DNA from 2 places in the Actinoplanes sp. NPDC048988 genome. Region 2 is predicted to be linked to the other one. Evidence: riboswitches for the same ligand, from Rfam matches in the RefSeq annotation. Region 2 holds a riboswitch; the other holds the start of a gene.
The links. Region 2 has a riboswitch for cobalamin ahead of ACGFJ7_RS24245 (VWA domain-containing protein). Riboswitches for the same ligand answer to the same signal wherever they lie in the genome.
Positions count from the first base shown of each region.

Region 1: it holds a riboswitch for cobalamin, as region 2 does, so the genes downstream of both, ACGFJ7_RS22610 (ribonucleoside-diphosphate reductase subunit alpha) here and ACGFJ7_RS24245 (VWA domain-containing protein) in region 2, are expected to answer to the same signal.

Region 1 is NZ_JBICTW010000006.1:434,791-440,061, reverse strand. It holds gene ACGFJ7_RS22630 (ABC transporter substrate-binding protein) at 1-638, opposite strand, end outside; gene ACGFJ7_RS22625 (iron ABC transporter permease) at 640-1,746, opposite strand; gene ACGFJ7_RS22620 (hypothetical protein) at 1,886-2,134, shown strand; gene ACGFJ7_RS22615 (hypothetical protein) at 2,289-2,672, shown strand; cobalamin riboswitch at 3,033-3,240, shown strand; gene ACGFJ7_RS22610 (ribonucleoside-diphosphate reductase subunit alpha) at 3,344-5,271, shown strand, end outside.
Region 2 is NZ_JBICTW010000007.1:291,503-296,773, reverse strand. It holds gene ACGFJ7_RS24245 (VWA domain-containing protein) at 1-1,701, opposite strand, end outside; cobalamin riboswitch at 1,731-1,853, opposite strand; gene ACGFJ7_RS24240 (gluconokinase) at 1,898-3,472, opposite strand; gene ACGFJ7_RS24235 (hypothetical protein) at 3,534-4,754, opposite strand; gene ACGFJ7_RS24230 (SigE family RNA polymerase sigma factor) at 4,751-5,263, opposite strand.

The sequences.
Region 1 (5,271 bases), on a different contig from region 2:
GTGCTGCCGTACGCGTACGTCACGCCGCCGCCGACCGTCGGGTACAGGACCGCGGCCGTACGGCCGTTCCCCGTCTTCTCGATCTTGGCGACGCGGTCCTTGAGCGCCGCGGCCGCCGTGGCCGCCTGCCCGGGACGGTTGAAGACCTTGCCGTACGTCTCCAGCTGTGTGTAGACGTCGTCGAAGGTCGGCCCGACGGTGCTGTTCGGGCACATCGCCGGCTCCTCGAGCAGCGGAATGTCCACTGCGGAGAGCGTGTCGCGTGACAGGTTGTCGACCTGGCCGAGGACCAGGTCGGGCTGCTGGCTGATCACCACCTCCGGGGAGATCTGAAGGTGGCCGCTGGTGTCGGTCTTGTCGGTCAGCAGCGGGATCCGGTCGAGCTCGGCCAGCGTCGCCGCGTCGTAGTACTCCTTGGGGTACGCGCCGGCGCGGGCGGTGACCCGGTCGAGCACGCCGAGGTCGTGGAGGTAGGGCACGGCGGCGCTCTTGAGCAGAACGACCCGTTCGGGGGCCTGGTCGAAGGTGACGTCGACCCCGCAGTTGGTGACGACGACGGCCTCGGCGTCACCGGCCGCGTCGGCGGCGCCGCAGCCGGCGAGGGTGAGGGCGAGGAGGGTGGCGGCCAGTTTCTTCATCTCAGACTCCGGTGGCGTGCAGGCGGCGGATGAGGATCAGCAGGAACGGGGCGCCGAGCAGCGCGGTGATGATGCCGATGGGGATCTCCTGCGGGGCCAGCACGACGCGGGCCACCACGTCGGCCCAGACCAGCAGGATCGCGCCGAGCAGCGCGGCCACCGGCACCACGCGGGTGTGGGTGGCGCCGACGATCCGGCGGGCCAGGTGGGGTACGACGAGCCCGGCGAAGCCGATGCTGCCGGAGGCGGAGACGAGCACGCCGACGCCGAGCGAGACGACGATCAGCAACCGCATCCGGAACCGGTCGGGGGAGACACCGAGCGTGTGCGCGGTCTCGTCACCGACGGCGAGGGCGTCGAGCCGGCGGCCGCTGACGGTCAGGTAGGCGATGGTGCCGCCGATGACGAGCGCGGCCACCGCCAGCAGCGCGTCCCAGCGGGCCAGGCCGAGCGAGCCGAGCAGCCAGAACATCACCGAACGGGAGCCTTCGGCCGAGCCCGACGCGAAGATCAGGAAGCTGGTGAGGGCGTAGAGCGCGTAGCCGACGGCGACGCCGGAGAGCAGCAGGCGCATCGAGGTGACCCGGCCACCGCCGCGCGCGATCAGGAAGACGAGCAGCGACGCGGCGAGCGCGCCGAGGAAGGCGCTGGCCGACAGGGCGTACTGACCGAAGCCGGCACCGACCCCGAAGAGGATGGCCGCCGCGGCGCCGCTGGAGGCGCCCGAATTGATGCCCAGCAGATACGGGTCGGCGAGCACGTTGCGCACCATCGCCTGCAGCGCCACGCCGCAGGTGGCAAGACCGGAGCCGACGAGCATTCCCAGCAGCACGCGGGGAAGCCGCACCTGCCAGACGATGGCCTCCTGCGGCGGCGTCCAGGTGACGTCCGACGGGAAGCCGATCAGCCGGTGCCCCAGGATCTTGGCCACGGTCACCGGGCCGATCCCGATCGCGCCGGTGCCGACCGCGATCACCCCCGTGGCGATCAGCCCGGCGACCAGGCCCAGCACCCAGAGGGTCGTGCGGCGCCGTCGGGCGGTCAGCCCCAGCACATCGGCGGACACCACAAACCCCCACAGTTGGTTGTTGCCAAAGATGTGCAACAACCTAACAGCATGATCAGTGGCCGATGAAGGCAGTGGCCCCCAAGGTGGTTCATCGAATCGGCCGTTCGGCTGTTGTTTTCCGGCCGGCAACCGGGCCACCATCTGGAGCCACGTGACTCCGGAGTGTGGAGGTGGACGGATGGAGCGCCGCGTACCTCTGAACAGTCGCAGAATCGCCGGAGCGACCCTGACCGTCAGCACGATGGGCGGCTACAGCGTCACCCTCGACGGCACCGACATCGGCTACATCCACGCGGGCGTCAGCGACGACTGGCACGCCTACCGCCGCCGCCCCGGCCAGCCCGACGAATACCTGGGCCACTTCGCCATGGAGGAGGCGGTGGGCCGCATCACGATGCCGGGCCGCGACGAACGCCCGGGTCAGTAACCCGCTGCCGGCAAGCTCGCGGCGCTTCCCGCGCACGCCGACACGGGGTTCCGGATCGGCGACGGCCATCCCGGCACCCGGCCCTGGAGGCACGGCGCCGCCGGAGCGGCCCTCAGCAGCGGCCGACCGTCATGATCGTCACGTTGAGTGAGGGATGCTCGACGACGAGCATTGGCTGGTGATCTCTGAGTTGGTGGGTGACCTCATCGCCGGGGCCGTGGGCGGCGAGCTGGGGGAAGCGCTCGGACGGCTGCGGATCGGGCGGGCTCGGGCGGGCGTCGTGCGGGTTGAGGCGGCGCTCAAGAGACCGGGGCGCCGGTGGCGGCACGGCTATCTCGATCTCGGGGCGGACGGCCTCCGCACCTGGGTGCCACGGCTGGGGCGGCGGGTTCCGCTGGGTGAGCTTCGGGTCGGGCGGGAGCTGGGAATGACGCGGGCCGAGCGGCTGTGGTGGCTTGACCCGGAGTTGCGGGTGTTCGCGTACGGACGGATGAAGCTCGCCGTTTGGCCGGCGGATGTCAGGAAAGTCCGGGGCTGAGAACCACCAGCGGGGCGGGGTTCACAGGCCGAGCACGATCCGAGGTGAGCAGGGCGGTCAGTAGCGTGGCCAGGTGGCGGGGCGAGAACAGGTCGGGCCCGCGGAATCCGGCAATCTCGCCCTGAGGTTCGAAATGGGTGGTGCGGACCGGACCACCTGGGCTCCTCGGGGACGGCCGGGTGAGGCGTGACGAACCGGCACAGCAGGACGTGGCCGTTCTCGTCGAGGATGAGGGCGGCGGGCTGCGGTACGGCGGTTCGGCGGCACGGGCGCAGGGTAGCCGGCGGGCGACCGGTGATCACGGGAGGCGACACGCCGATCACAGCATCTGGTGTTGTCACTTTGCGGGTCCGCCCATATATGGTGTCTCACGCAGCTGGTTCGGCCGCGCCGTCACGGTGCGGCCGAGGCAAGAGGGAACCCGGTGTGAGTCCGGGACTGCCCCGCAGCGGTGAGTGGGAACGAAAGCCGTCACACAGCACTGGGCGCGAGCCTGGGAAGCGACGGCCGGTAGGAAGAAGCTGAGCGCCCACGAGTCCGAAGACCTGCCAGCGCGCCGCACGCCGTCCGGTGTGCGGCGGTCGAAGGCCGCGTGGGACGGCCGACGCCACCAGTCGGCCGTGCCGTGGCCGTCGGCGTCTCCCGCGTGCCTTCACCCAGGCGAGGGAGACATGGTGCGGGTACGCAAACGCGACGGCGATCGGGAAACGGTCGACGTCAGCAAGATCGTCAAGGCGGTCGAGCGCTGGTCCGGCGATCTCGACGAGGTCGACCCGTTACGGGTCGCCACGAAGACCATCAGCGGGTTGTACGACGGTGCCACCACCGCCGAACTCGACAAGCTCTCCATTCAGACGGCGGCCGAGCTGATCGGCGAGGAGCCGCAGTATTCGAAGCTGGCCGCGCGGCTGCTGGCCGCGTACGTGGACAAGGAAGTCCGCCTGCAGGGGGTCGCGAGCTTCTCCCAGTCCATCCGCTACGCCCATCAGCTGGGGCTGATCGGGGATGAGACGGCCGCTTTCGTACGGCGTAACGCCCGCAAGCTCGACGACGCGATCGACGGGGACGCGGACCGCCGATTCGAATACTTCGGGCTGCGTACCGTGGCCGATCGTTATCTGCTGCGGCATCCGCATTCCCGGGATGTCGTCGAGACGCCGCAGTATTGGCTGCTCCGGGTGGCCTGCGGTCTCTCCGGGAACGCCAACGAGGCGATCGGTTTCTACCGGCTCATGTCGTCGCTGGCCTACCTGCCGAGTTCGCCGACGCTGTTCAACTCCGGCACCCGGCACACGCAGATGTCGTCGTGTTTCCTGGTCGACTCCCCCAAGGACGAGCTCGACTCCATTTACGAGCGCTACCACCAGGTCGCGAAGCTGTCGAAGTTCTCCGGCGGCATCGGTGTCTCGTGGAGCCGGATCCGGGGCCGGGGCGCTCTGATCCGCGGCACCAACGGCAGATCCAACGGCATCGTCCCGTTCCTCAAGACGCTCGACGCCGGGGTCGCCGCGGTCAACCAGGGCGGCCGCCGTAAGGGCGCCGCGTGCGTCTATCTGGAGCCGTGGCATCCCGACGTCGAGGAATTCCTGGAACTGCGCGACAACACGGGTGAGGAGTCACGCCGTACCCACAACTTGAATCTGGCCAACTGGATCCCGGACGAGTTCATGCGCCGGGTCGAGGCCGACGGCGACTGGTCGCTGATCGACCCGTCCGACGCGCCGGAACTGCCCGACCTGTTCGGTGAGGCGTTCGACGAGGCGTACCGAAGGGCCGAGAAGAAGGCGGTGAAAACCGTCAAGGCCCGCGACCTGTACGGGCGGATGATGCGCACGCTCGCACAGACCGGCAACGGCTGGATGACGTTCAAGGACCCGTCGAACCGGCTGTCGAACCAGACCGGCGCGCCCGGCAACACCATTCACCTGTCGAATCTGTGCACCGAAATCCTCGAGGTCAACTCGGACGACGAGACCGCGGTCTGCAACCTCGGCTCGGTCAATCTCGGCGCGCACCTCGCCGGCGGTGGCGTCGATTGGGAGAAACTGCGCGAGACCGTGCGTACGGCAGTGGTCTTCCTGGACCGGGTCATCGACATCAACTATTACCCGTCGCCGCAGGCCGCCAGGTCGAATCCGCGGTGGCGGCCGGTCGGGCTCGGCTTGATGGGCCTGCAGGACGCTTTCTTCCAGCTGCGGCTGCCGTTCGACTCGGCCGAGGCCAGGGAGCTGTCCACCCGCGTACAGGAGGAGATCTTCCTGACCGCGCTGGAGTCGTCGGTGGCGCTGGCCGAGCGGTTCGGCCCGCATCCGGCGTATCCGGAAACGCGGGCGGCGAAGGGGGATCTGCATCACGAACTGTGGGGCGCCACTCCCGCCCAAGCCGATCGGTGGGCCGCCCTGAAGGCCCGGATCGGCGAGCACGGCCTGCGGAACTCGCTGATGATCGCGATCGCTCCGACCGCGACGATCGCGTCGATCGCCGGCTGTTACGAATGCGTCGAGCCGCAGGTGTCCAACCTGTTCAAGCGCGAGACGATGTCCGGCGAATTCCTTCAGATCAACTCCTATCTCGTGCGGGAACTGAAGGCCCGCGGCCT
Region 2 (5,271 bases):
CCGGAACGTGATCATCCCGATCCGGTCCCGCCGCTGGTAGGCGTCCCGCAGCAGCGAGAGCACAGCAGTCTTGACAATCGTCATGCGCTTGCGGGCCGCCATCGACCCGGAGGCGTCCACCACGAAGAGCACAAGGTTGGCTTCCCGCCCGACGTGTACCGCCTCGCGCAGATCCCGGGGATGAACCACGCTGCCGGTCCGCGCGTCCCGGCCGCGCCGGTGGAGGGCCGCGCGCAGCGTGGCGGGCAGGTGGGGAGCGCCGGCGAGCTTGCCCTGAGGCACCCGCGAGCCGACCACCCGCCCGCGCCGGGCGTAGGCCGGGGAGCGCTTTCCGGCGTGGCCGCCGACGCCGCGCCGGGCGATGCTCAGGTTCCGGGTGCGGTAGGCGGCGCCGGCGGGCGCGGCCGCCGCCGGGGAGGGCTGTTCCTGGCCGCCGGCCGGCGGCTTCGAAGCCTGTTCCTGGCCGGGGCCGTGATCGGCCGGGCTGTCGCCGCCGCCGTTCGGCCGGGGCGCCGGGCCACGGTCGTCGGGACCCGGGCCTCCGCCGCCGGGCCCGCCGCCCGGTGAAGGCGGGTCGTCCTCCGGGTCCGTGTCGTCACCGGAGCCGGTGTCCGTGGCGCCGCCGGGCCGCGGTGGAGCCTCGCGCTCGGCCTCCTGCTGCTGGGCGTCGGCTTCGGCCAGGGCCTCGGCGAGCTTCTCCTCGTCGGTCCCCGGCGGGTCGAGCGGGTCGCGCCGGCGGCGGTGCGGCAGGGCGAGCCGGGCCGCGTCCCGGACGTCGTCGGCGGTGACCACGTCGCGGCCGTGCCAGGCGGCCAGGGCGACCGCGCAGCGGGCCACCACGATGTCGGCGCGCATCCCGTCGACGCCGTAGGCCAGGCAGACCCGGGCGATCCGGTCGAGCTCGTGGTCGGGCAGTGCCACCCGGGGCAGCCGTTCGCGGGCGGCCGCGATCCGGGCCGCCAGCTCCCGCTCGTCGCCGGCGAAGCGGGCCGCGAACGCGTCGGGGCCGGCCTCGTAGGCCAGGCGCCGCCGCACCACCTCGGCCCGGTCGGTGGCGTCGCGGGGCGCCGCCACCGTCACCACCAGGCCGAACCGGTCGACCAGCTGCGGGCGCGGCTCGCCCTCCTCCGGGTTCATGGTGCCGACCAGCAGGAACCGGGCCGCGTGCTTGACCGAGACCCCGTCGCGCTCGACGTGGGCCCGGCCCATCGCCGCCGCGTCGAGCAGCAGGTCGACCAGGTGGTCGGGAAGCAGGTTGACCTCGTCGACGTAGAGGACCCCGCGATGCGCCGCGGCGAGCAGCCCGGGCTCGTACGCCTTGACCCCGTCGGCGAGCGCGCGCTGAATGTCGAGCGTGCCCACGACGCGGTCTTCGGTGGCTCCGACCGGCAGTTCGACCAGCGTCGCCGGCCGGCGGAAGTGGGGGCTGTCCGGCGCGTGCGGCCCGTCGGGGCATGCGGGGTCGGGCGCCGCCGGGTCGCAGGCGAACCGGCAGCCGCGCACGACGGCGACGTCCGGCAGCAGGGCGGCCAGGGCCCGCACGATCGTGCTCTTGGCGGTGCCCTTCTCTCCCCGGACCAGCACCCCGCCGACGGCGGGGGAAACGGCGGTGAGCAGCAGGGCCAGGCGCAGGTCGGCCAGGCCGACAACGGCCGAGAACGGGTACGGCGTCACGCGGATCCCTTCTGTGCGGGTGTCCACGCCCGCACGATGAGTGACACGAGCGGCCGGAGTCTCCTGACTCCCGGATCAGCGCTCCCCGCACGCCTTCCGGCCTGGCCGGCCGTGGCTTCTCGGCGGATCGCTCCCCGGTCACAGTGGCGGGACCGTCCCGGATTTCCACCGGGTTCCTCCGCTACCGCTCGTGGGCCATGCTTTCCTACGGCTCACCGCGCCGTCAACGCGGGGTGTCGCTCACCGCTTTTTCGGTGTCCGGGATCGGCTGGGGCGCCAGCTTGTCGAGTTCCTTGACCACGTCGAGCACGGCCAGGGCCGACGTCTCGATCAGCGGCCGCAGCCGGGCGTAGAGTTCCGCGTTCTCCGGGTCGGGCACTGTCGGCTCGCCGATCGGGACGAGCGCGGCCGCGTGGTCGAGGTCGGGCAGCTCACCCAGCGCGTGCCGGGCCAGCAGGCACGCTCCGAGGGCGGTGCCCTCGGGGGTGTCGGCCACCGACACCGGCAGGTCGAGCGCGGCCGCGAGCACACCCACCCACAGGTCGGAGGCGACCGCCCCGCCGGTGGCCCGCACCTCAGTGACCGCGATGCCCTCGGCCGTGAACGAGTCCCGCACCAGCGCCAGCTGCTGGCAGACCCCCTCGACGGCCGAGCGCACCAGGTGGGCCCGGCCGTGTTCGCGCCGCAGGCCGAGGTAGGCCCCGCGCAGGCCGGACCGCCACCACGGCGCCCGCTCCCCCAGCAGGTACGGCAGGCAGAGCAGCCCGTCGCTGCCCGGAACGACCCCCTGGGCCTCGATGAGCAGGGCGGCGTCGCGCTCGTCGGCGTCCTCGCCCTCGGCGCCGGGGCGCTCGAACCCGCCCGCGAAGCTCTCGCCGGCCCAGCGCACGACCGATCCGGCGTTGTTCACCGCGCCGCCGATCACCCACCGGTCGTCGGTGAGCGCGTAGCAGAACAGCCGCCCCGCCTTGTCGGCCGTGGGCCGGTCGACCACCGTGCGCAGGGCGCCGCTGGTGCCCAGCGAGATCGCCGCGACCCCGGCCGGGGTGGCGCCGACGCCGAGGTTGGCCAGCGGCCCGTCGGCGGCGCCGATGATGAGCGGGGTGGCCGGGTCGAGGCCGGCCGCGCGGGCGACGCCGGCGTTCAGGCGCAGCCGCCGCGTGGTGCTGACCACCTCGGCCAGCTGCTCGGCCCGGACGCCGCCGATCTCCAGCGCCTCGGGATCCCACCGGCGCTCGTGGATGTCGTACAGCCCCGTGCCGGACGCGACCGACAGGTCGAGCAGGAACGGCTCGTCGGCCACCGCCGCCAGCACCAGCTCCTTGACCCCGCCCCAGCGCGGCGTGGACCGCAGCGTCTCCGGGTCGTTCTCGCGCCACCAGGCCAGTTTCGTCAGCGGCGACATCGGGTGCACGGGCGTGCCCGTACGCCCCTGGAGCTTCTTGCCGAGCCCGGCCTCGATGATCTCGTCGCACTGCTTGCCGGCCCGGCCGTCGGCCCAGGTGACCAGGGGGCCGAGCGGCGCGCCGGCGCCGTCCATGGGCACGAGGGCGTGCAGGAACGCGCTGAGGCCGACCGCGATGACCCGGTCGCCCTGCTCGTGGCAGGCGGCGGCGACGTCGATCAGCGCTTTGACGGCCGCGTCGCGCAGCTGGGCCGGGTCGAGCTCGGCGCGCCCGGGTCCCGGCACGGAGAGCGGATAGTGAACGCTGACCAGCGCGCGCAACTGCCCGTCGGGCCCGGCCGCCACCCCTTTCGTCGCGGTGGTCCCGGTGTCGATCCCGATCACGACGTCCATGCGCAGCCTCCAGCTCTCCAGCGCCTTCCGACCTCCAACCTAGTGCCCCGCCCGGCGCCGCTCATGGCAGAGGCACCAGGATCGGCCGCCCCCGCGTGGGAGTGACCTCGAGCTCGGTGGCCGCGCCGGGAAGCAGCGCGGCCGGACCGGTCACCGGAAGCCAGGAGCCGCCGTGGGCCCGATAGCGCAGGGCACAGTTCAGTGCGGCCACGGCCACGCCCAGCTGCTGGGGAAGGCGCGCGTGGAGAACGCTCGGGCCGCCGGGGATCTCGGTCGCCAGGCCGTCCTCCAGCCGGCCCAGGTAGTGCGGGGTGGGCGCCGAGGTGGCGGGGCCGTGCATCCAGAACACGCGCGCGGATCCGTCCAGGGCCACGGTCTGCACCACGAGGCGCCGGCCGTCCGGGGTGGCGGCACGCAGGTACCACTCGGTGGGCCCGGTCCAGGCGTGGTAGCCGTGCGGGTCGGAGTACCGGGGCAGGGTGCGGATGTCCCATCCGCCGGCGGTGGCCCGTCCGGCCCGCTCCCAGCCGGGCAGGTCCCGCGTGATCCGCTCGGGGATCTGGTTGTCGGCCCCGCCGGTGTCGACGACGTCGTGCAGGTTGGCCAGCGGCACCGCCGGGTCGTCGCCGTGCTGCCGCAGGGCGACGCGCACGACACCGTCGGCCGCCGGGAACCGCCGGATCGCCATGCCGTCGGCGTCGGCGCGCAGCGGGGCGAAACCGCGCTCGACCCGCCCGTCGGCGCCGAAGCGGTAGTCGGGCGAGAACTCGACCGCCCGCCCGGCCGTGGCGACGACCAGGACGTCATGGGCGGGCCCGGCCAGCACGGCGCCGGGCGGCACCGTGCCGGCGGGGACGTGGAACGTGCTGCCGGTGGTCCGGAGCCGGTCGCCGTCGGAGTAGACGAAGCCGAGGGCGTCGTAGGCGGGCTGGATCCGCTGAGCGACCAGCGCCACGGGGCCGGCCGGGGTGGACCCGGCCCAGTGCACCCGCGCGCCGCCCGGGCCGGCCATCTCGTGCCAGGTCTGAAGGACGCGCCGGAGCAGGTCCCGGTCGCCGGCCAGATCGCCCCGGGTCGCCGCGGGAACCGCGGACGGCGGCCGATGGAACCAGCCGGCGGCGGCCGTGCCGGCGACGCCGGCGGCCAGCCCACCGGCCAGCAGGGTGCGGCGCCGCACGACTCGCCGCCGCCCGCCCGTGCGGACCCGGTCGAGCAGGTCGGGCGGGGCCTCGAGGTGATCGGTGGCGCGGGCCAGGGCCTGCCGGATGTCGGTGTCGCTCATCGTTGTCCTCCGTCCGGGACGACGGCCGGGCCGAGCACCTCACGGAGCCGGTCCAGACCGCGGGCGGCGTTGCTGCGGACCGTGCCCTCGGTGCAGCCGAGCGCGGCCGCCACCTCGTGGACGGGCAGGTCGGCGAGATAGCGCAGGACCACGGCGGCCCGCTGCCGGGCCGGCAGGCCGCGCAGGGCGACCAGCACCGCCTCGCGGATCGCCACGTCGTCGCCGTGGTCGGGCGCGACCCGGGCCTCCAGATGACCGTCGATCGAGATCTCCTCGCGCAGCGCCCGGCGGCGCCAGCGGTTGGTCGACCGGTTGACCAGCGCCCGGCGCGCGTACGCCTCGGGCATCCCCTCGATGCGCCGCCACCGCACGTACATCTGCTCGAGAACCTCTTGGACAAGGTCCTCGGCCGCGTGCCGATCGCCGGTCAGCAGGTAGGCGATTCGCAGCAGCCCGGTGGACCGGGTGCGCACGAAATCGTCGAAGCCCGCTCGTGGGCTTGAAGCCATCGCCGTCC